Regions from separate parts of the Colwellia sp. RE-S-Sl-9 genome, predicted to be linked through region 1. Evidence: riboswitches for the same ligand, from Rfam matches in the RefSeq annotation. Region 1 holds a riboswitch; the other holds the start of a gene.
The links. A riboswitch is a leader RNA that binds a small molecule or an ion and turns the genes downstream of it on or off. The one in region 1 is predicted to bind thiamine pyrophosphate.
Positions count from the first base shown of each region.

Region 2: another riboswitch for thiamine pyrophosphate. It lies ahead of thiC (phosphomethylpyrimidine synthase ThiC); the one in region 1 lies ahead of ACM9HF_RS05630 (TonB-dependent receptor).

Region 1 is NZ_CP182631.1:1,290,958-1,304,012, reverse strand. It holds gene ACM9HF_RS05665 (mannitol dehydrogenase family protein) at 1-1,014, shown strand, start outside; gene ACM9HF_RS05660 (sugar kinase) at 1,146-2,042, shown strand; gene galE (UDP-glucose 4-epimerase GalE) at 2,090-3,103, shown strand; gene ACM9HF_RS05650 (efflux transporter outer membrane subunit) at 3,267-4,742, shown strand; gene ACM9HF_RS05645 (efflux RND transporter periplasmic adaptor subunit) at 4,744-6,069, shown strand; gene ACM9HF_RS05640 (efflux RND transporter permease subunit) at 6,066-9,170, shown strand; gene ACM9HF_RS05635 (HIT domain-containing protein) at 9,195-9,545, shown strand; TPP riboswitch at 9,661-9,783, shown strand; gene ACM9HF_RS05630 (TonB-dependent receptor) at 9,829-11,976, shown strand; gene ACM9HF_RS05625 (YkoF family thiamine/hydroxymethylpyrimidine-binding protein) at 12,096-12,362, shown strand; gene pnuC (nicotinamide riboside transporter PnuC) at 12,390-13,013, shown strand.
Region 2 is NZ_CP182631.1:3,334,980-3,348,034, forward strand. It holds gene ACM9HF_RS14385 (S-(hydroxymethyl)glutathione dehydrogenase/class III alcohol dehydrogenase) at 1-832, opposite strand, end outside; gene ACM9HF_RS14390 (M1 family metallopeptidase) at 813-2,522, opposite strand; TPP riboswitch at 2,664-2,762, shown strand; gene thiC (phosphomethylpyrimidine synthase ThiC) at 2,860-4,836, shown strand; gene ACM9HF_RS14400 (FAD-dependent oxidoreductase) at 4,845-6,068, shown strand; gene thiS (sulfur carrier protein ThiS) at 6,070-6,291, shown strand; gene ACM9HF_RS14410 (thiazole synthase) at 6,310-7,110, shown strand; gene thiE (thiamine phosphate synthase) at 7,214-8,755, shown strand; gene ACM9HF_RS14420 (PQQ-dependent sugar dehydrogenase) at 8,768-9,856, opposite strand; gene ACM9HF_RS14425 (methyl-accepting chemotaxis protein) at 10,180-11,715, opposite strand; gene ACM9HF_RS14430 (c-type cytochrome) at 11,925-12,545, opposite strand; gene ACM9HF_RS14435 (hypothetical protein) at 12,676-13,055, opposite strand, start outside.

The DNA.
Region 1 (13,055 bases):
TCAAATAGCGTGCAAGCTATAACCGCTGTTGGCATGTTAGTTAATGCGTTAGCTATTAGAAAAGCACAGGGGATAGCTCCATTTTGTATTGTTAGTTGTGACAATATTACTGATAACGGTAAAAAATTACGTGCTGCAGTTATTCAGTTTGCGCAAGCATTTGATAACGATTTAGCTGATTGGCTATCAAAACACCTTATTTGTCCTTGTACTATGGTAGACAGTATTACTCCTGCTACTGATGAAAGTTTACGTAAATTAATTGAACAAGAGTTTTCAATCAAAGACAATTGGCCTATTAAACGAGAATCTTTTTTACAATGGATTATTGAAGACTGCTTACCTGAAGATAGACCTGCATGGGAAGCCGCAGGCGCAGTGTTAACTTCAGATGTTGAAGGCTTTGAAAATGCCAAATTACGTTTACTTAATTGCCCGCATTCAACTTTAGCTTACATTGGTGTACTTCTTGGTTGCGAAACAGTTTTTGATGCAATGCAAAACCCTGAACTAGTAACTTTTATTGAAAAAATGATAGATGAAGAAATTATTCCATCGTTTATTTCACCTAAAGAACTTGATGCTAAAGCTTATAGCAATGAAATTTTTGAACGTTTTAGAAATCCAGCCATAAGGCACTTACTAGCTCAAATTGCTTGGGATGGTTCACAAAAACTTCCAATGAGAATACTTCCTATCATTGAACAAAACCTTCATGATAAGCGAAGTATAGAGTCGTTAAGTGGAGCTATTGTTGCTTGGTTTTTATTTTTGCGAAAACGTTGTATCGAAAAAGAAGAGTTAGTGGATCCTTTAGCCGATAACTTACTGAAAAAAGTTTCGCTATGTAATGATGATATTGAACACGATATTCAAATATTATGTTCAATCGAACAAGTATTTAAAGTTGAGTTAGCTAATAATCAACAATTTATTCAAAGTTTACAAAATAGTTATCAAAAAATGTTACCACTTCTTTATGCTGAGGCTTCCTCTAAAATAGATTTTGTTTGAGCTAATAAGATTTAAATCTAAGATAATACTATATGATGGTAGCGCTATACCTAAAATAATAGATATAATTGAAGGTTAGTAATAACTAGCCTTTTTTATTGTATTTTATATGGAGAATGACCGTGTCGTCTATGTTAATCATTGGTGAGTGTATGCTCGAATTACGAACCGATAATAATAACTGTTTAGTAAAGTCTTTTGCTGGCGATACCTATAATACAGCTGTATACGCTAAACGTTATTTTCCTGAAGCTACTATTCAATATTTATCGTCAGTAGGTAAAGATGGTTTTAGCGAAGAAATGCTCAATGTATGGAAATCGGAAGGTATAGATTCTGATTTTGTAAAAACATCGCAAGATAAACCTATTGGTATTTATTCAATAACTACAGATGATGAAGGTGAACGAAGCTTTTCTTATTGGCGTGACGGCTCTGCTGCAACACAGTTAATGCAATTAGTGGATGTTAAACAATTATCAGAAAGTGCTTTTGATTTTGTTTACCTTAGTGGCATAACATTAGCTATTTTTAGTGACGAAGATAAGCAAAAATTAATGTCGTTAATCGATTTGTTAAAAAGTAAAGGGGCAAAAATTGTTTTTGATCCTAATTACCGTCCTAGAATGTGGAACAGTAAAGAACACGCAATCCATTGGTTAGAAGAAATATACAGCCGAAGTGATCTTGTATTACCTGGTTTAGAAGATCATAGCGATTTATTAAATCAAAATGATCGAGAGTCTGTTATTTCTTACATGAAAAAATTCAATGTAAATGAACAGGTTATAAAATGTGGGAAAGACGGTGTTTATGCATACGATGAAGAAAATAAAGAGTATCATCTACCTTTTACTCCTGCAGCAAAACAGATTGATTCAACAGCTGCTGGTGATTCGTTTGCTGGAACCTATTTAGCGGCTCGTCTAAAAGGTGAAGGTATACAAGAAGCACTAGTAAGCGCAGCTCGCGTCGCTTCTATTGTTGTTCAACACCACGGTGCAATTGTTGATAAAAAACATTTTTAAATAAGTGTTTATGGACTAAATATTAAAAATATACTGGAGATTTTTTCATGAAAATATTAGTAACAGGTGGAGCTGGTTATATTGGCTCTCACACATGTATTGAATTACTAGCAGCGAACCACGAAGTTGTTATTGTTGATAATTTAAGTAACAGCAGTGAAGAATCACTACGTCGTGTTGAAAAGATAGCAGGTAAAAAAGTTACTTTTATTAATGCTGATATACGTGATGAAGCAGCATTAGATGCTGCTTTTTCTCAACACACTATTGATGCTGTTATTCATTTCGCTGGTTTAAAAGCTGTAGGTGAGTCAACACAAGTTCCTCTTAAGTATTATGATAATAATGTAAACGGTTCTCGTGTATTAATGCAGGTAATGGAAAAACATAACGTAAATACGTTAGTGTTTAGTTCTTCTGCTACCGTATATGGTGATCCTGCTACGGTTCCAATTACTGAAGACTTCCCATTAAGTACAACAAACCCTTATGGTCAAACTAAATTAGTTGTTGAACAAATGTGTCGTGAAACGGTTAATGCTAACAGCAACTTATCGGTTGTGTTATTACGTTACTTTAATCCTGTTGGCGCTCATATTTCAGGTACTATTGGTGAAGATCCAAAAGGTATTCCAAACAATCTAATGCCATTTATTACTCAAGTTGCTGTAGGTAAACGTGAGTTTTTATCTGTTTTTGGTAATGATTACGACACGGTTGATGGTACAGGTGTACGTGACTACATTCATGTAGTTGATTTAGCTAAAGGTCATGTACGAGCTATTGAAACATTACATGGTAATGCGGGTTGCCATACTTTTAACTTAGGCACAGGCCAAGGTTATTCGGTATTAGAAATGGTAAAAGCCTTTTCTAAAGCTTGTGGTAAAGATGTTCCTTACCAAATTGTTGAGCGTCGTCCCGGTGATATTGGGCAATGTTATGCAAACCCTGCTCATGCTGCCTCAGTACTAAACTGGAAAGCCGAAAAGTCTTTAGAAGATATGGTTAATGACTCATGGCGCTGGCAATCAAATAATCCGAACGGTTATAACGCGTAATCGATATTCTATACAAAGCCAATGACTGAAGGTTGTTGGCTTTTTTCTTTTTCAAGTATTACCTGAAAATAAAATATGTAAGCGAATGTTAAAACGCTTGTTTTAATTAAGTTATTTACTTTATATTACAAGTTCCTAATATTTAACTTTTTCAGGCATTATTTTGACTAAAGCTGATTCTAATAAGTATAAAAAGAAAAGTTATTCATCCTTCACTAGAATAATCTTTCCCATAATAGTTTTAACTCAATCATGTTCGAATATTTCTGCTATTACGGATGAGAGCAAAAATATTGTTGTTCCTGAGCAATGGCAAACAGAAGCCTCAACTAATATCATTTCATCTGAAAGTCATGACACTTTTGATCCATGGGTAAAAGATTTTAAAGATGAACCTCTTATTGCAGCAATAAAAGTTGCATTAGCTAATAATCATGATCTTCAATCGCAAGCGATTAATGTGAGTTTGGCAAAGGAACGTTTGGCTGTATCTAATGCGAGTGATTTTCCTGAACTATCACTCTCAACAAATAATACAAGAAGCAAAACATTAAGCGAAAATACTGAAACCTATCAAACCTCCGCAAATATAAAACTTAATTTAAGTTATGAAGTGGATATTTGGGGGCAGTTATCAGATAAACAACAACAGCAGCAACTTGCTTATGCATCTGCAAATTCTTTATATCAACACCAAAAATTGACTTTAGTCACTAATGTCATAAAAGGTTGGTATAACTTAATAGAAGCGCAAAAGTTATTAAATTTATATCAAGAAAGAGCAGATAATCTTGTTAAAAATTTAAATATGATTGAGTCATCATATAAATTAGGTTTGAATAATGCTTTAGATGTTTATCTAACGAAAAATAACGTGAATAGCGAGTTAGCACGTGTAGCTCAACAAAAACAAACCGTAAAAGAATCAGCACGATCTTTAGAATTACTGTTAGGTGATTATCCAAAAGGGACTATTCACGCTGACAGTGTTTTTCCTAAAATCAATACTGAACTTCATATTGAAAAGCCCGCCTTATTATTAACACGAAGAAATGACATTGCCTCAAGTTGGTTTGGGCTTTTATCTTTAGATGCGGCTCTTGCTGTTGCTCATAAACAAAGATTTCCAAGGCTTGCGTTGACTGGAACTTATGGGGATTCAGGCAGAGAGTTAACGGATTTATTTAGTGGCAATCCTTTAACGTGGTCGTTAATTGGTAATTTAACTGCACCGATATTTAACGGCGGAACTTTAGCCTCTTTAGAAGAGCAAGCAAGGCTAGAAGTTGTTAAAAAAGAACAAGAGTATCTTGCTCAAGTCTCTAGTGCATTTGCACAAGTTGAAAATTTAATGAGTAAACGAAAATCTTTGATTGAACGTTTACTTTATTCAAAAGAGGCGCAAGTGAATGCGATTGAAGCACAAACATTATCTTTTAACCAATATATGAGAGGCTTAGTTACATATACAACTGTATTAGAATCTGAAAGACGCGCCTTTGATGCCCAAACAACACTTATTCAACTTACTAATCAATTATTACAAAATAGAGCTGATAGTTATTTAGCTTTGGGTGGCGGGTTAAAATCAAATTTATTAGATGATGAAAGTCATCCTTCAAATATTCAGGAACAATAACGTGAAAACTATAAAAAAAATACTCCCTATACTTGTTTTAGCTGCATTTGGTATAACAGCGTATGTTGTTGTTTCTAATCCACCTACTCTTAAAAAATTTAAACAAGAAGATGTTGCTAAACTTAATATTGAAGCTGTTAAAGTAAAGTTAGAAGATTTAAAAATTAATGTTGAAAGTTATGGAACGGTAAAACCCCGAACACAAAGTGTTTTATATTCACAAGTGTCAGGACAAATCATTGAAATCAATCCTAAGTTTAGAGAGGGTGGTTTTTTTGAGAAAGGGGAAACTCTGATTGAACTAGACAAGCGAGACTTGTTAACCAGTATACAAATAGCGAAATCAGCATTATTTAATGCACAACAAGCTTTACAAGAAGAAGAAGCGCGTTCTGAACAAGCTAAACAAGATTGGATAAGGTTAGGAAATCAAGACCAAGCGCCAGATTTAGTATTAAGAAAACCTCAGTTAATGGCTGCTCAAGCGAATGTGTTCTCATCAGAAGCATCTTTATCGCAAGCTAAATTAGCGTTAGAGCGAAGCGATATCAAAGCACCTTATACCGGACGTATATTAAAAAAAGAAGTTGATATAGGTCAGGTTATTTCATCAAATACCAAGTTAGCTGAAATTTATGCTGTAGATTACGTTGAAATTAGATTACCGATAAAAAATAAAGACTTACCTTATGTTGTGTTACCTGAGCCTAATCGATTTACATCTACGGTTAATTCTGAAAAGGAGTTACCTAAAGTTGAGTTTTATTCCGATCTTATAGGTGAACAATCTTGGCAAGGAGAGATTGTGAGAACAGAGGGTGCATTAGACACTAATTCTCAGCAATTATTTGTAGTTGCGCAAATTAATGACCCATATGGTAAAGAAAATAGTGATATTAACCCAATAAAAATAGGTCAGTATGTTACAGCGAATATTTCAGGCAAAGTTATTGAAAACGCAATAGTTATACCTAATAAAACTATATATCAAGGTAGTTATGTTTATATTGTTGAAAACGACTTATTAAAAAGGGTAACTATAGATATTGCTTGGCAAAATAAGAATGTGGCAGTTATTAAATCAGGACTTTCTGAAAATGATTTACTGGTTTTAACGCCATTAGGACAAGTTTCTTCAGGAATGCGAGTAGCCGTAACATCAATTGATGGTATTCCTGCTGTTACTCCAAATAAAAGGAAAAATGCTCAAGCTATGAGAGGAAAAGGTGACGGTAAGTTAAGAAAAGAGTTAACACCTGAGCAAAGAAAACTCATGAAAGCGAAAAGAGAAAGTCAACAAACTAATGTTAATGGAGTAGAGCGATGATTGCTTGGTTTGCAAAAAATCATGTAGCGGCTAACTTATTAATGATCACCATTTTGTTGATGGGAGTGTTTTCATTAAAAAGTAATATCCCGCTTGAAGTATTTCCTTCAATTGCTTCTGAAATTGTAGAGGTAAAAGTTCAATTAAGAGGCTCCACACCTGAAGATGCAGAACTTGGATTAGCGATAAAAGTTGAAGAGGCTGTTCAAGATCTTGAAGGTATAGAAAAGTTGATCAGTACTTCAGTTGAAGGTTCCGCAAGTATCACTATTGAAGCTGAACCTGGCTATGATGTCAGAGAATTACTTGCAGACGTAAAAAACAGAGTGGATGCAATTAATACGTTTCCTGCCGGTATCGAAAATCCAATCACTTCAGTTAGACAAAACAAACGTGATGTTATTTCAGTAACTATTTCATCTGATTATAGCGAACGTGAAATTAGAGAATTTGCTGAAAAAGTAAGAGATGATTTATTAAACTTACCAGAGGTTACTCAACTTTCGCTGAATGCCGTACGTGATTACGAAATTATTATTGAAGTCAAACAAGATACATTAAAACAATATAATTTATCTATTTCTGACATCGTTAATGCCGTTAGAGTTAGTTCTCAAGATGTTTCTGGCGGAAATGTAAAAACAGAAGGCGGAGATGTATTAATACGTAGTAAAGGGCAAGCATATAGTCGAGAACAATATGAAAATATTGTTATTAAAACGAATCCTGATGGCTCTTTACTGCGTTTAATTGATATTGCAAAAGTAGATGACGGTTTTGGTGAAAGACCACTACGAGCTCGATTTAATGGCCAGCAGGGCGCACTGATTGATATTTACAGAATTGGGAATCAAAATGCGATTGATGTTGCCGAAGCGGTAAGAGAATATATCGACGATAGACAAGATACTTTACCAGAAGGTTTTAAACTTAATTATTGGGATGACGATTCTGAAGTTGTTAAAGGTCGATTAAATACTTTAATTACAAACGCTATTCAGGGCGGCATTCTTATCCTTGTGTTATTAACATTGTTTTTAAGACCTTCTATAGCATTCTGGGTATTTATTGGTATCCCTATTAGTTTTATGGGGGCTTTTGTTTTTATGCCGTTTCTTGGTGTAACCATTAATATAATGAGTCTATTTGGTTTTATTCTTGTACTGGGGATAGTGGTAGATGATGCTATTGTCACGGGAGAGAATATTTACCGACACACACATACATCTAAATCAAGCTTAGAAGCTGCAATTATTGGTACGAAAGAAGTTGCTGGTCCAGTTACTTTTGGTGTACTTACCACTGTTGCTGCATTTTTGCCTTTAGCTTTTATTGAAGGTCGACGTGGTGCTATATTCTTCCAAATCCCAGCGATTGTTATTCCTGTTTTATTATTTTCATTAATTGAGTCTAAGTTTGTTTTACCGTCACATCTAAAACATTTGAAACTACGTAGTGAAAAAACAAAGCAATCTAAATTCTCTATGTGGCAAGAGCGATTTGCTGATGGTTTTGAAAACGCAATTTTAAAATACTATCAACCACTACTTAAAAAAGCGGTAATGAATAAATTAACTACATTATCGTTATTTGTAGGTGTGTTTATATTGATCGGCGCATTTATTATGAGTGGCTGGACAAAATTTGTATTTTTCCCACGTATTCCAAGTGAAACAGCTCGAGCTGATTTAACAATGCCTGTGGGTACTAGTTTTGATGTAGTTGACGGTTACGTACAAAAAATGTCGAACGCAGCTAAAACACTTCAAGATAAATACCGGGATGAAGAAGGTAATAGTATTATTTTAAATACTCTAGCTATTACTAATAATGAAACAGGTCGTGTGCGTTTTGAAATTTTACCTGCAGATCAAAATACAACAGGAATAGGTTCTAGGCAATTAGTGAATGAGTGGCGTGATTTGATCGGGGAACTTCCTGGCGCTGAAGAGCTAACTTATAGAGCTGAGATTGGGCGGTCGGGTGCACCGATTGATTTTCAATTGATGGGCAATAATTTTGAAGAGCTAAAAGAAATAGCCAATAAAATTAAAGAAAAATTGGCAACATACCCTTCAGTTTTTGAAATTACAGATAGTTTATCTACGGGTAAAGAAGAGCTTCAAATTGTGTTAAATGCGCAAGGTTATGCTATGGGATTATCTGCTTCTAATGTTACTCAACAAGTAAGGAGTGCTTTCTTTGGTTCTGAAATACAGCGTATTCAGCGTGGTCGAGACGATGTACGTGTAAGTGTTATGTTTCCACGAGAAGAAAGAGAATCTATTAGTAGTTTAAGCGATATGCTCATTGAAACGCCACAAGGTGGCCAAGTACCTTTATCACATATCGCTAGCTTGGTTCCAGGGAAAAGCCCTGCAGCTATTAAACGTATTGATCGTTTCCGTAGTGTAAATGTTACTGCCGATGTAGATAAAAAAGTCACCAACATGACAGTATTAAGTGCAGATCTACAACCTTATGTGGATAATCTAGTTGCTTCATATCCCGGTGTTAAGTTGGTAATTGAAGGTGAAGCAAAAGAACAGGCTGACTCTTTTAGTAGTTTAGGACTAGGCCTTATTCTTGTGTTCTTTATTATTTATTGTTTACTTGCAATACCTTTTAGATCTTATATTCAACCAATTATTGTTATGTCAATTATTCCATTTGGTATCATTGGTGCAATCGTTGGGCATTGGTTTATGAGAATGGATCTTACTATTTTTAGTATATTAGGCATGATGGCATTAATTGGCGTTGTGGTTAACGATAGTTTAGTGTTAGTTGACTTTATAAATAAAAAACGTCAACAAGGTGCTGATCTTATGGATGCAGTATTAACCGCAGGGCAAACTAGATTTAGACCGGTATTATTAACGTCACTAACCACATTTTTTGGTTTAATGCCTCTACTATTTGAAAAATCAACTCAAGCACAATTCTTGATCCCAATGGCAATATCCTTAAGTTTTGGTATTATATTTGCGACTTTTATTACCTTAATTTTAGTACCTGTTAATTATTTATTAGTTGAATCCATTGTGCAGCGGGTTACGGGAAGTAAGAAAAGTTTATTGAACAAATCATTACCACAATAAATCATAATATTGATAGGAATTATAATGTCCGAAGAAACCATATTTTCTAAAATAGTTAGACAAGAAATACCAACGCCTTTGTTATATCAAGACGATCTTGTTACCGCTTTTAGAGATATTTCACCGCAAGCTAAAAGTCATATACTTATTATTCCTAATAAGTTAATTCCTACGGTGAACGATGTCACTGAAGATGATGAACTTGCTCTTGGGCGAATGTTCAGTGTTGCTAGAAAGTTGGCAAAGGAAGAAGGGATTGATGAAGACGGATACCGTTTAATTATGAATTGTAATAAACATGGTGGCCAAGAGGTTTATCATATTCATATGCACTTAGTTGGCGGCGAACCCTTAGGTAAAATGCTTTCTATTTAATCGTTTATTCTCCTATCTAATAGCATTTTATTATGAGATACATAATAAAATGCTATATAACTCCTCGTTTACCTTCTTCTTCACTGTACATTCGTTTAAATATTGTTAAAATTCACGCCAAACCAAGGGGTGCGAATACAATTTAACTAACGTTAACGTATTTGCTGAGATGTGTAATGCACAAACCCTCGAACCTGAACTGGATAATGCCAGCGTAGGAATGGGAATTTTACACCGCCATTAAATGCGCTGGTTCCATATTTTATATTTATATGAGAACCAAATGACAAACCAACTATCTACAATCGCTTTAGCGATATCTTCTGTTTTATTTTCTCAAACGAGTTTTGCCGAAGAAGCAAACACGACTTCTATAGAAGTGATTACCGTAAAAGGTGATTTCAGAGAAACTAGTCTTCAAAAAATCCCTAACGCGATTAGCATACTATCTGAAGAAGATATAAAGCGCCGTAATGCTCAAAATTTAGAAGAAGTTTTAGCATTAACACCTAACGTTAATTTTTCAAGTGGCTCACAACGAGCACGCTATTATCAAATACGTGGTATTGGTGAACGTAGTCAATTCAGCGAACCCATCAATCCTTCTGTTGGTGTAATTATTGATAATGTTGAATTTACCGGTATAGGTAGTGTTTCTTCTCTTTTTGATGTTGCACAAACCGAAGTTTTTCGTGGCCCACAAGGCACACGCTTTGGTGCTAATGCATTAGCGGGTATTATTAATATTGAAACTAATGCACCGAGTGATTCATTTGAAGGTGCTGTTAAAGTGACCTTGGGAAATTATGGTAGTAAAGGTGCTGGCATTGTTCTTTCTGGGCCTGCTAGCGATAAAGTTAAATACCGTTTAGCGGCTGAACAATATAACAGTGATGGTTTTATTGATAACATTTATTTGAATCGTGACGACGTAAATAACCGTGATGAATTAAGCCTTCGTGGTAAATTAGCTATTGAAGCCTCTAAAGACTTATCGATTGATTTAACTGTTATGCATTTTGATTTTGATAATGGTTACGATGCTTTTTCACTAGACAACAACCGCACAACTTACTCAGACCAGCCTGGTTTTGATACACAAGAAACAACGGCTATTGCTTCTACATTCAATTATAAAGGCTTGGATAGTGCTGATGTAGTGCTTATAGCGAGTTACGCAAATAGCGATCTTGGTTACGGCTATGATGAAGATTGGGCGTATGGTGAATATGAATACAATGCAGATGATTGGGATAATGGTCTTTATTTCCCTGATCCATGTATTACACCTACAGGTTGTTTAGCTGAAGTTGATGGTTATTCATCGACAGATTATTACTTTAGAGAAAAAGAAACACAAACGTTAGAGTTACGTGCTACTTCTAAAGAAGGTGATGAAATATTTGATGGTTCAACCTCTTGGGTTACTGGTGTTTACTATAAACAAGAAACATCAGATTTAACGCGTATTTATACATACGACAGCGACTTCTCGTCAACTTTTGATACAGAAACACTGGCAGCATATGCAGAGTTAGCCACCGTATTAACAGAAAATGTTACTTTAACAACAGGCTTACGTGTTGAAAATCGTGAAGCAGATTATGAAAATTCAACAAACTTCTCTGCTAAACCATCAGACACTATGATAGGTGGTAAAATTGTTCTGTCATATCAAACGCAAGATAGTTTAATTTATGCATCTATCAATCGTGGTTATAAAGCTGGAGGGGTAAATACCGACGGAACCCTCGAAGATAATCAGCGTGAATTTGATCCTGAATTTGTGATGAACTACGAACTTGGTTTTAAAGCCACCTACCTTGATGGCGACGCTTATTTAAGAGCTGCCGCTTTTTATATGGACCGCAAAGACGTTCAGGTGAAAATTTCATATCAAGTAGAACAAGCAGGCGAATTTATTGAATTTCTTTCTAATGCCTCGCAAGGTAAAAATTTAGGTATAGAAATAGAGTCAGGTTGGCAAGCAACAGATACATTAGATATATATGGTTCATTAGGTTTACTTGATACTGAATATGAAGACTTTTCATATCAAACTGAAGATGGAATAAAATCGTTATCAGGTCGTGAGCAAGCGCACGCGCCGTCATATCAATTTAACATCGGCGCTAATTACGCGATAACAGAAAATTTATTATTAAATGTATCGATAGAGGGTAAAGATTCTTTTTACTTCTCAGATAGTCATGATAAAGAATCAAATGCTTATGAATTGTTAAATGCATCAATCACTTATTCTCAAGACGAATGGAATGTAAGTGTATGGGCACGAAATATAACAGATGAAGAATACCAAGTGCGTGGTTTTGAATTTCCGAATGATCCACGCGATGGTTATACAACATCTGGCTACACTCAGTTAGGTGAACCTGCCGTTTTTGGTGTTACATTTAATTATGATTTTTAATTTAATAAACATATACTTAAAGAGTATTTAGTTGAAAAACAGAAGTATTAGAGCGAGCTATAAACGGTATATTATTACTGATAGCTCGCTTAATAAAAAATGAATAAGAGATAAATAAAATGGAAATATCAATAGAAATAAGTTTATACCCATTAGCAGAAGAAAACTTTAAGAAAGAAATATGGGACTTTATTAAAAAACTTCGTGAGGTTGATGGTTTAAACGTTGTTACTAATGGTATGAGCACGCAAGTGTTTGGAGATTACGATTTAGCCGTACATCATGTTATGTCTGAAATTAAAAAAGTTCACCATAGTGTTGATGCCGCCGTATTTGTTTGTAAGTTTATTGGCGGAAATAGATCAGAAGTGGAAGCTGAATTGTAATGATCAACTTATAATGGGTAAGTTTTAATGGACGTTATTTTAAATTATTATTCAACATTGTCTTTTCTAGAACTAGCTGCTGTTTTTACTTCACTCGCTTATGTGATACTTGCCGCTAAAAAAAACATTTGGTGTTGGCCGGCAGCTTTTATAAGTACCGCTATTTATACTTTTTTGTTTTATAAATTTTATTTATGGATGGATAGCTTTCTGCAAGTGTATTACATGGGAATGGCTTTTTACGGTTGGTATTGTTGGAATAAAACTACCGATGATTTTCATAGTAACAGTATTCAACTGAAAACATACTCAGCTAAAACGCATTTAATTTCTATAGCAATACTGGGTATTGTTTCTTTAGGTGTTGGTTTTTTTATGGATAAATATACCCCAACAGACTTTCCTTATTTAGACAGCGCGACTACTGTTTTTGCTGTTTTCTCAACCTATCTAGTTGCACAAAAAGTGATTGAAAACTGGCTGTATTGGATTGTTATTGACGCGGTTTCTATTTATTTATATGTAGAAAAAGGTCTAACGCCTACAGCCTTCTTATTTGGCGTGTTTATATTAATTGCCGCTTATGGGTATTATATTTGGCGACGAGAATATAAGGGGGATGATATGACCCATTCTGAATTATTTAATTAAATTACTCATGGTGAAATATATTTATAACCATAACCAATTATG
Region 2 (13,055 bases), 2.0 Mb from region 1:
CTGAGCGCATAATGTCAACGTTACCAATACATTCAAACGAGTAATCTACGCCGCCATCGGTTAATTCTACGATAACGTCTTGGATCGGTTTGTCGTGATCTTTCGGATTAATACAATCCGTTGCGCCTAATTTCTTAGCAAGTTCAAATTTGCTTTCGTTAATGTCTATAACAATAATGCGTGAAGCTTTTGCCATGGTTGCGCCAATAACGGCTGAAAGGCCAATACCACCTAAACCGAAAATAGCAACCGTATCGCCTTCTTCAACTTTAGCGGTATTCATTACTGCGCCCATACCTGTAGTAACACCACAACCTAATAAACACACTTCTTCAAGTGGTGCTTTAGGATTTACTTTAGCGAGTGATATTTCAGGTAAAACGGTGTACTCAGAAAACGTTGAACAACCCATGTAATGATAAATAGGTTGGCCGTCTTTATAAAAGCGTGTAGTGCCGTCAGGCATTAAACCTTTACCTTGCGTTTCACGTATTTGCTGACACAAATTAGTTTTACCCGACAAACAGAATTTACACTCACGACATTCAGGTGTGTAAAGTGGAATAACGTGATCGCCAACCGCAACGCTAGTTACGCCTTCACCAACTTGTTCAACAATACCACCGCCTTCATGACCTAAAATAGCAGGAAAAATGCCTTCTGGATCTTCTCCCGAGAGGGTAAATGCGTCGGTATGACAAACACCCGAAGCAATAATTTTAACTAATACTTCGCCTTTTCGTGGCAGCATTACATCAACTTCTTCAATACTTAAAGGTTGATTAGGGCCCCATGCTATGGCGGCTTTTGATTTAATAAATTGGTCTGTCATGATTAATACCTTTAATCTGCTTATTACCTAATATATTTAATGTATTCACATAAAAATTAGGGTCTATGGTAATTGATGGATCTGCTGTTGTTAATTCAATTTCAGCCCACTCAGATGTAGGCGTGATCCATTTTTCTTTATTATTAATAAATATTTTAACAGGCATATTAAAATCTTTAACGGTATTACTCCATTTTATTTTTAATATTTTATCTTTAACAAAAAACTCAAAGGTAGGAATTCGTACATCTCTTAAGTATTGGTTAAATACTTTAGAAAAATCTAGGCCAGTATGCTCATTAATATAATGTTCTACTTGTTGAGTAGTCACCGTTTTATGGAAAAATTCTTTATTCAAACCGCGTAATAGATTACGCCAAGTGGTATCGTTATTCACGATTTGTCTTATGGTATGTAACATATTGGCACCTTTGTCGTACATATCGCTTGAACCTTCTTGATGAACATTATACTTGCCAATAATTGGGCTCGTATTTTGAATATTCAACCGTTGGCCTCTAACATATTCAAAGGCTTTTTCTTTGCCAAAATGATATTCAACAAATAGGTTTTCTGAGTAGCTCGTAAAGCTTTCATGTATCCACATGTCGGCAATATCAACACTGGTTATATTATTGGCAAACCATTCGTGTCCTGTTTCATGCACAATAATAAAATCAAACAGTAAGCCAACACCTGTTTGACTACGGTCTGAACCTAAATAACCGTTTTTATAGCCATTGCCATAAGTCACAGAACTTTGATGTTCCATACCTAAATAGGGCGCTTCAACTAGCTTGTAGCTATCTTCATAAAAAGGATAAGGACCAAACCAATATTCGAGTGCTTCAATGGTGCGTTTAGCTTCTGCAAATTGCTTTTTGGCCTTGGTTAAATTATCGCGTAAAACATAATAATTCATATCAAGTTTGCCGTTTTCGCCTTGGTAAACTTCATTAAAATTAACGTAATCGCCAATGTTAATATTTACGCCATAATTATTTATTGGATTAGTTACTTTCCAGTGATAAGTTTTCGTTTTAGCGGTTTTGTTATGTTCAATTTTAATTAATCGACCGTTAGATACATCAAACAAATGCTCAGGCACTTCAACACTTATTAATACGCCGTTATCAGGTTCGTCGTAGGCATGGTCTTTATTAGGCCACCAAATACTAGCACCTAAACCTTGGCAAGATGAAGCAATAAAATCGATATCGTTTTCGTCTTTATTCCACGTAATACCTCCATCCCAAGGTGCTTTTACCGCTTCTTTTGGAATACCTGAAAAATGCATCACTACTGCATATTCTTTACCTATTTCGGCATTAGGCTGAGTATTAATAAAATACGAATAACCTTGTTGAGTAAATTTTAAAGCTTGGCCATTTTGTGTGACTTTTTCTAATATCAAAGGTTGCTGAAGTTCTATTTGCAGAGGTTTTTGTTGGCTTAATACACGATACTTCATGGTGTTAGTGCCTGAAATAGATTTACTTGCAGGATCAACGTTAATATCAAGATGGTAATGAGTTAAATCCCACCACGCGCGTTCTGGTGTAATAGAACCACGTAAAATATCTTGTTGCGAAACTTCATCGGCAGCAGAAAAAAGTTGTTTGGCAAAAGCTTGTGGTGCAAAGCATAAAATAAAAATGAGCAGCGAGCTAAATAGAGTAGTTATTGTCATAGTTGTTACATATCAGTTGTTATCCTTTCAAGATAATATCAACGATATTGGGCATTACAACACCATAACCGTTGAAATAACATTTGCGTGCGCTTAAGTGTTCACGTTAGAATCATGCTACGTTTAGCTTAGGCTAACGTAGAAAACTTGTCGGAGTGCCAAAGGGCTGAGATCGCGAAAGCGGGAACCGTAGAACCTGATTAGATTAACATCTGCGAAGGGAACAAGTACAAACATCGAGTATCTATTGCTTGGTGTTTCACTCGTTTATACCAAAAATATACCCAATACAGCTCCGCCTATTTTTTATTGATTATAATTAAATAAGGTGAGAGAAATGACAACAGAAAACAAACCACAAACCAGACGCGAAAAACGTGAAGCTGCTGAAGCTTTTCTAAAAAACGTGTCAGATCAATCGTTTCCTAATTCAAAAAAAGTGTATGTGCAAGGCAAAATTCACGATATCAAAGTGGGTATGCGTGAAATTACCTTAACAGACACTTTATTGCCTGGTAGCGCAAAAGATAATCCTCAGTACGAAAAAAATGCGCCACTATGTGTTTACGATACCTCAGGTTTTTATACGGACGAAAACGTAGAAATTGATGTACACAAAGGTATTCCGCGTTTACGTGAAAGCTGGATTGAAGGCCGTAACGATGTTGAAGTACTTGATTCAAAAACATCGGTTTATACTCAGCAACGTTTAGCTGATGAAGGTTTAGACCACCTACGTTTTGAACATTTACCTAAAGTACTACGTGCTAAAAAAGGTAAAAACGTTTCGCAAATGCATTACGCCAAACAAGGTATTATTACGCCAGAAATGGAGTATATCGCCATTCGTGAAAACCTTAAGCGTGAAGAAGTTAAAGACGAAATGTTACTGCAACAGCACAAAGGTCAGTCTTTTGGTGCGAGCATTCCTGAGCAAATTACCCCTGAATTTGTACGTGATGAAGTGGCTCGTGGTCGCGCAATTATTCCTGTAAATATTAACCACCCTGAATGTGAGCCTATGATTATTGGTCGTAACTTTTTAATTAAAGTAAACGCCAACATTGGTAACTCAGCGGTAACTTCTTCCATTGAAGAGGAAGTTGAAAAGCTGGTTTGGTCAGCTAAATGGGGCGCTGACACCGTAATGGATTTATCAACAGGGCGTAACATTCATGAAACTCGTGAGTGGATTTTACGTAACTCGCCAGTACCAATTGGCACCGTACCTATTTACCAAGCGTTAGAAAAAGTAAACGGTGTAGCTGAAGACTTAACGTGGGAAATTTTCCGCGATACCTTAATTGAACAAGCTGAGCAGGGTGTTGATTACTTTACGATTCATGCCGGCGTATTATTACGTTACGTACCTATGACGGCTAAACGTGTAACAGGTATTGTTTCGCGCGGTGGCTCTATCATGGCTAAATGGTGTTTAGCGCATCATAAAGAAAACTTTTTATACACTCACTTTGAAGACATTTGTGAAATTTTAAAACAGTACGATGTGTCATTCTCATTAGGTGATGGTTTACGTCCCGGTTCGGTGGCAGACGCTAACGACGAAGCACAATTTGCTGAACTACATACGCTAGGCGAATTAACTAAAATCGCTTGGAAGCATGATGTTCAAACCATTATTGAAGGTCCAGGTCACGTGCCATTGCACATGATTAAAGCTAACATGGAAGAGCAACTTGAACACTGTGGCGAAGCGCCATTTTATACCTTAGGCCCATTAACGACTGACATTGCACCGGGTTACGACCACATTACTTCTGGTATTGGTGCGGCTAACATTGGTTGGTATGGCTGTGCCATGCTGTGTTATGTAACACCTAAAGAGCATTTAGGTTTACCCAATAAAGACGATGTAAAAGAAGGCTTAATTACTTACAAAATAGCGGCTCATGCTGGCGATTTAGCGAAAGGTCATCCGGGTGCTCAAATTCGTGATAATGCGATGAGTAAAGCGCGTTTTGAATTCCGTTGGTACGATCAATTCAATATAGGTTTAGATCCTGAAACAGCTAAGTCTTACCACGATGAAACCTTACCGCAAGAATCAGGAAAAGTAGCTCACTTTTGTTCAATGTGTGGCCCTAAATTCTGTTCAATGAAAATATCTCAAGAAGTGCGTGATTACGCCGCTGATTTAGAGTCAGGTCAAAAGATTGAAATTCAATTATTAGATGAAATGATTGTATTAGACGCATCTGCAGCAGCCCAATCTGAAGTAGAAAAGGGCATGGCAGAAAAATCAGCTGAATTTAAAGCCACAGGTAGTGAAATTTACCACCCTGCAAAAGCGTAATAATTGTTGTGAGCATTAATATAGCCATTATTGGCGCTGGCTTAATGGGAAGACTTATAGCCCTGTCGTTAATGCGACAAGGTTATAAGCCAACCTTGATAGATAAAGACGACACCAATGCACGTAATAGTGCAGCTTACGCGGCTGCAGGATTACTTACGCCACTAGGCGAAGCTATGCATTGCGAACCTAATATTGTTGAAATGGGGTTGGAATCTCTCAAGTTGTGGCCAGAGTTTTTAGCCACACTTGACGAGTATACTTTTTTTCAGCATGAAGGGGCTATAATGGTCAGCCATACGCAAGATCAAGGTGATTACTTACATGTGGCTCGTTACCTTAAAAACCATTACCCACAATACCCAACACAAGCATTAAATCGACAACAGCTTGAATCTCTTGAACCTGAATTAGGTCGTTCGTTTAACCAAGGACTGTATCTTCCACAAGAAGGTCAAATAGGTAATCGAAAGCTGTTAATTGCCTTAAAAACCCAATTACAACAATCATCCGTGCATTGGTTAAGTGAAACCGAAGTGGTTGATATTGAAAATGTTGAACGGGGTTGCCTGTTAACTTACCGATCTGTAAAAACTAAGGATGCTAAAGCAATTACGCAAACATTCGATTTAGTCATTGATTGTCGAGGTACAGGGGCAAAGTCGTTGTCGAGTTCGGCTAGCGGTAATAATAAAAGTAATTTGAAAGATTTACGTGCAGTACGTGGCGAGCTATTTCAGTTGTTCGCACCTAACGTAAATATTTCTCGACCTATTCGGTTGATGCATCCACGTTATCAATTGTATATAGCACCTAAAGGCAAAGGGTTTTATGTTGTAGGAGCAACCGAAATTGAAAGCGATGATACTTCTCCAATGACGGTTCGTTCAGCGATGGAATTACTGAGTGCAGCTTATAGTGTTCATCCGGGGTTTGCAGAAGCCAATATTCGACAGCACGTTAGCCAGTGTCGTCCAGCTTTTAGTGATAATCAACCTAAAATTATGACCAACCAGCGTCTTATTCAAGTAAATGGCTTATATCGTCATGGTTTTTTAATCGCTCCTGTTGTACTTAAGCAGCTTGAGTCTTTGATTAGTGTTTTAAAAGAAAGCTATAGCAAGGGTGAAGAACCTAATGAAAGTGAATACTCACATTTTAAGTATTCACATTTATTGCCTATTACTTGTAGTGAGCAAAGTCGGGTAAATGAGATAGAGAACATAATCTAAGATGAATATTTTTATTAATGGTGACCGATTTACCATCGAAAATAGTGAACACAGGAACGTTTTTGTTGCTAACGCATTGCAGCAATTTTTAAATGAAGATCAACAACAAACAACTTTTGCCGTAGCGCTGAATAGCGACTTTGTCGGTAGGGGTGATTATGGCAGAACCCCGCTTAAAGAAGGCGATAGCATTGATGTGCTATTTCCTATTCAAGGTGGATAACGCGTTAGGTATTAATTTATGTCATTAACAATTTACGGACAAACATTAAATAGTCGGTTACTTATTGGCAGCGCGCTGTATTCGTCGCCTCAAATAATGAAAGACGCCATTTTAGCCAGTGGTTCGCAAGTGGTTACTTTGTCGTTAAAAAGACAAAATCCAGCAGATAACTCAGGCGTTAAAATTTGGCAATACATACAAGATATTGTTGCCCAAACTAACGGATTTTTATTACCGAATACGGCTGGCTGTAAAAGTGCGAAAGAAGCCATAACACTCGCCAAAATGAGTCGAGAAATTTTCGATACTGACTGGATTAAGCTCGAAGTTATTGGCGACGATTACAATTTACAGCCAGATCCCATCGAATTATTAAAAGCAACCGAGCAACTGATTGCGGATGGCTTTAAAGTGTTACCCTACTGTACTGATGATCTAGTACTTTGCCAAAGGCTGAGTGATTTAGGTTGTGAGGTGGTTATGCCTTGGGCCTCGCCAATAGGAACAGGTAAAGGATTAATGAATCCTTATAACCTTGAAACTATACGTTTGCGCTTACCTAATACCACGCTGATTTTAGATGCTGGTATTGGTAAACCGTCTGACGCATGTTTGGCTATGGAAATGGGTTACGACGGCGTACTACTCAATAGCGCAGTAGCTTTAGCGGATAATCCGGTAGCGATGGCAAAAGCGTTTGCTTTGTCGTTACAGGCAGGGGAGTTGGCCTATGTAGGTGGTGTTATGCCAGAGCGACAGACAGCTCACCCATCGACACCGACATTAGATACGCCGTTTTGGCACCAAAATAGCTCATAAATACTGCGATAATTGACTATTTTGTTGGCTCACTACTTGCTGTATCAATTAATTAGAGTGATATTTTTTATTATAAACATTAAATAATTTGAGAGTTGAATATATGATGACATCTAATAAACCGATTGTTTGGACTATCTCTGGCAGCGATTGCTCTGGTGGCGCTGGAATAGCAGCTGATATTAAAACAGGTCATGCGCTTGGGGTTGATGTTTGTCATTTAAGTACAGCGAATACGGTGCAAAACTCTCAAACTTTGCTGTCGGTTAATCCTGTCGATGTAGACATTTTAGCGCAACAAGCACAGTTATTATTAAACGATAAAATGCCAAGTGTGATCAAAATAGGTTTGCTGGCGAATATTGAACAAGTTGCTTGGTTGGCCGATTTTTTGGCGACGTTAAAGCAACATCATCATTCCATTAAAGTGGTGTACGATCCTGTTGGTCATGCTTCGGTAGGTGGTAAGTTTTCTAATTTATCTGTAGTGGAACTTGCACCCTTATTGAGCGTTATCGATGTTATAACGCCTAATAGTCAAGAAGCACAATGGTTAGCAGGTTTAAATAGCGACAACATAAAAAATTTAGCTGAACGCATTATTGGATTAGGTGTAAAATCGGTCATCATAAAAGGTGGGCATCCATTAACAAAGTGTGTACCTAATAATATTTCTTGTTTAGATTACTGCTTACATACCTTAACAGATGTCGACTTAAGTAAAATGAGTCAAGACAAAACCATAGAGTACGGTTTACGCTCAATTAAAGTTGATACTGATTATAGCCATGGTGGCGGTTGTAGTTTTGCGAGTGCATTCGCTGCTTTTGTTGCTCATGGTCATTTGGTACGAGATGCTTTTACTTTGGCTAAAGCTTTTATTAATAAAGGGTTAAGTAAAAACAAAGGTAAACATGATCACTACGGCGCTTTTGAACAAACCACTTGGCCGATTCAAAAAGAGTATTTTCCCGTAGTTTCAACAGATATTAATGACAAATACTGCGAACTTAGCGCATTTAAATCGTTAGGTTATACACGAAACAAACAAAAGTTAGGTTTATATCCGGTTATTGATTCACTTTATTGGTTAGAGCGTTTGTTGCCGCTGGGGTTACATATTGTTCAGCTACGCATAAAAAATAAAACTGAAGCCGAGTTAGATGCAATTATTGCTCAAGCGGTCGAATTAGCAAAAAACTATCCTGATACTCGCTTATTTATTAACGATTACTGGCAGTTGGCAATAAAACATGGTGCTTATGGCGTACATATTGGTCAGGAAGATTTACAAACCACGCCGCTTGATCAAATACATAAAGCAGGTTTACGTTTAGGTATTAGCACCCATGGTTGTTACGAGTTTTTATTAGCACAACAGTTAAAGCCCTCGTACTTGGCGATTGGCGCTATTTATCCAACTAAAACTAAAAACATGACAGGGCAAATTCAAGGCGTTGAAAACCTAGCTGATATTTTAGCGTTAAGCACTGATATTCCAGTTGTTGCGATTGGTGGTATTAATCATGAAAGAGCGCCTGAAGTTTTAGCAACAGGCGTAGATAGTATTGCGGTGGTTACTGCTGTTACAGAAGCTGAAAGCCCTGAAAATTCAGTAAGATTCTTTCAAAATCTATTAGCCTAATAGGATTTATTATTAAGGAACTAACTGATAAATATTACCGCTAGCATAATCTGCTGTATATATTTCACCTTTGGAATTTAGTGCGAAAGTTGAAAGGTTAATACCTGTGGCATCAAATAGTTTGATCGGAGTGGAAAAATCCGGAAATCTTGTCGCCCAAACACCACCTAAAATAAAATCAGCATATATATAATGGTTGTGTAATTCAGGTATCAATTTGCCTGTATATACATAGCCGCCAGTAATCGATAGACCATCTTTATGTGTGTAAGTTACTTTAGGTAAAGTTAAACCTTTTTGGTTACAATCTTTTTCGGGTTTAAAGCATTCATCACCTTCCATTGTATTCCAGCCAAGGTTTTGTCCTTTTTCAACAACAGAAATTTCTTCAATTTTACTTTGGCCTACATCAGCAACAATTAATGTGTCGCCAGCAAATGAAAAGCGCCAAGGGTTTCTTAAGCCATAAGCCCATATTTCTGGCCTAAAGTTAGCCGTTGCAATGAAGGGATTATCTGTAGGAACAGCATAAGGGACTTTGTCACTGGTATTAATATCAATACGTAACATATTGCCGAGTAAGGTTTTAGTATTTTGACCATGCCCTTTTGGATCTCCGCCTGCGCCACCATCACCCATGCCAATATATAAAAAATTATCAGGCCCAAAAGCTAGTTGTCCGCCATTATGGTTTTGATAGGGCTGTTTAATTTCTAAAATAATTTTTTCGTTAGATAAACTATAATTTTCAGCGTTTTTGTTTAAAGTAAATCGAGAAACTCGAGTTCTACGTTCACCTTCTTTTGGAAAGTAGTTAATAAATAAAAAATTATTTTTTGTGTGATCGGGATGAAATGCTAGGCCTAATAGCCCCATTTCAGTGTCACTTTTTACAGCGAACTCATGTACGGTATGTATTTTTTTAGTTAATAGATCCGTAAATATTAGTTTTCCTTTTTTTTCTGCTATTAATAATTCTATATTTGAATCAGGAAAAAATTTTACATCTGTAGGTTGCTCTATGCCTGTTATCACTTCTTTTAACTGTACTGCTTGGGTGTAAAAAGAGATAAATAAGACGATAAAAATACTGAGTTTCATTTTTATTTCTTTAACTGTATGTACGGTGATTTGATATTACAGATAAAAAAAACATAAATAAAATATATATTGTTAATGTTCAACAAAAATGGTTTTTCATCATATTAAATTACTTAACCTCAACTCGGGTTAATGAATGTTAGATAATGAATTAAAATTATTATTTATCAAAACCTTAACCTGTACCGTTGTTTTCCTAAGTTATATTAGTCTCTCAACATTGATATTTTTGTGTATAACAAGGCGAATTTAGCATAAAAATAGCTTGTTGAGTAACTTTGCTTATCCCGAGCTGAGGTTACTTATTATTAATTACATACAGCTTAGCGAAACGTGGAACTTAAGGCTTCTAAGGCGTTAGCATTTTCATTCACTTTAATACTGCTTTCGTTAACATTTTCTGCACTTTCTGTGTTTTGTTTTGAGATAATATCAATAGCATGGATGTTTTTATTAATTTCATTGGCTACAGCACTTTGTTCTTCAGCGGCGGTTGCTATTTGAGCGGTAATATTACTCACGTTATCAATCATAGATTTTATACTATTCATGCTTGATTTCGCTTCGTTCGTGTTTAACACACAGTTGTTGGCATCATCACGACTGACAAGCATTATATTACTCCATGAAGTTAATGTGCTTTGTAATTCAACTACTGAGTTACGAATATGCTCAGTGGCTGATTGGGTTCGACTAGCTAATGTTCTTACTTCGTCGGCAACAACAGCAAATCCTCTACCTTGCTCTCCTGCTCGCGCTGCTTCAATAGCTGCGTTAAGAGCAAGTAAATTAGTTTGATCGGCTATACCTTCAATTTCATCCATTATTTTGGCTATATTGGCAGCATCTTGAGTTAAACTTTGCGCATTCGATGCAGCGTTTTCGACTTCTTGTGAAAGCTTACTAATTTTTATTTCGCTTTCATCAATCGTATTTATTGATTTATCACACTGTTCAACAATATCTACCACTTTATCATGCGCTTCAGCAGTACTCTTACTTACTTCATTTATTGTGGTACTCATTTGTGTAATGGCTGTAGCTAATTGATCAAGTTGATTATTTTCTTCAAGTAAACCATTTAATGTTTGTTCTGATGACTGAGAAAGTCCTGAAGCTAAACCGGTTAATACGGTGCCAGAGTCATGGCTGCGACCTAAAATAGTCCTCACTTTGGCATGTTGTAAAAGAGATGGGTAATTTAATAATGCGCCAATACCTTTACCTGCGAATAATAAGCGTGAAGGGCTGTCGTATTTTTCTTTAATATTTTTAACATGTTTGGGTAATACGAGCATTTCCTCAGTAAAAATAGCGATAAACAAAATAAAGCTAATAAGCTGAATGACTGCAGCTGAAACACTGTAATTTATACCTATAAACACGGTACTGAGTGTAATAAGTATTAAAGCGATAAGGCGTTTTAACGGAATGTTTATAGAGAATTCAACCGATATTTTTTTGTTATTTAATTTGTCGTACAATTTAGTCGCTGCAATTTTCTGTGCTTGACTAGGGCAGGTGCGTACAGACTGATAACCAATAATTGTATCGTTTTCATATACAGGTGTAACGTAGGCGTCTACCCAGTAATAATCTTTTTTGTTTTTACAAAGGTTTTTTACCATGCCTCGCCATGAATCACCTCGCTTTAATTTCGCCCATAAGTCTTCAAAGGCTGCTTTCGGCATTTCAGGATGGCGGACTATATTGTGATGCTGACCAATAAGCTCTTTGGGCGAATATCCCGATATTTGAGAAAAGTTGTCATTAACGTAGGTAATATCACCCTTTAAGTTAGTCATAGAAATTAATTGTTCTGATGATGCAAAGGTGACTTCATTGCCGAGTCCATTCATAAAAAGGGATCCACGTTTTGTGATGTATAAGGTTATTTTCTTAATACATTAAAATTATAGGGTTATCGTATAATACTAGCAGTTTTAATGGGGGTAGTATAAAATTGGAAAAATTTTTTTAATAAAAACAGTATGGTTTTGTAAGATAAATTTTACTTATAAAAAAACCACTATAAATAGTGGTTTTAATGTTGGTTGTGTTAGCTGTTTTACTTTAAAGAAGCAATATATTGCGTTAGTGCTTCAATATCAGCGTCTTCAAGTTTCATAGCAATATTGCGCATCATTTTTGCTTTGTCGTTTGCGCGTGTACCCGTACGGAATTTTTCAAGCTGAGATTTAATGTAAGCTGCACTTTGTTGGCCAATAACAGGGAAACCTGCTTTATCCATACCTTGACCTGTAGCACCATGACAAGCAACACAAGCAGTAATTCCACGAGAGGCATCACCACCTAAATAGAGTTTTTTGCCCTTTTCATTGGTTGTATCTGAACCAACAGCCATTTTTTGTGAAGCAAAGTATGCACCTAAGTCTGCCATGTCTTGTTCTGATAGCGCCATTGTCATACCACCCATGATTGGATCTGCACGACCTTCTTTACCACCCGACGACATACCTAATTTAAAATCAGCAAGTTGTTTAGCGATATAAGCTGCACTTTGTCCTGCTAATTTAGGGTATATGGCAACTGCTCCATTACCGTCTACGCCATGACATGCTGCACACATAGCTGACTTGCCTTTACCTGCGTCAGCGTCGCCTTCAATAGCTGATGCCGTGTTAAGTGCACCTAGTCCTAATAATAGTGTCAAAAGTATTTTTTTCATAAATGACTCTCTGTTTAACGCTAATAATTAGCGTGTCATGGGTTAAGTAATTCGATTGGTATCGCTAGATGAACGCATTTTACACTAATTTAATGATTGTTAAATATATTACCTTGTATATTCAACAAAATTAATAAAAATAGCGAGCGGCAAAGGCAAGTTGTCTTTCGGTTAAATTTATTGGGTTGTTGGTATACATTCGCCCTGGGCGGTAGCTATCAATCCAGGTAAATTCAGTAGATAAAAACCAAGGTTTTGATAAGCGATAGGTGTAGTTTAAGGTAAATGCTTTACCGCGTTCGGTGTTGTTGTCGCCTATTGTTTTATCGTTATCTTTTATGTTGAATCGTTCTATACGTGAGGTGATTCTATGGGCTTTAATGCGTTTTGAAAGGGCAATATAACCATTAGTGTAATCGTTATTTACAACATCGGTTTTTAAAGGGCTTTGCATGAGTGTATCACCATGTAATAATTGACTCGTTAGTACAATGCCTTGTGGTAATAACC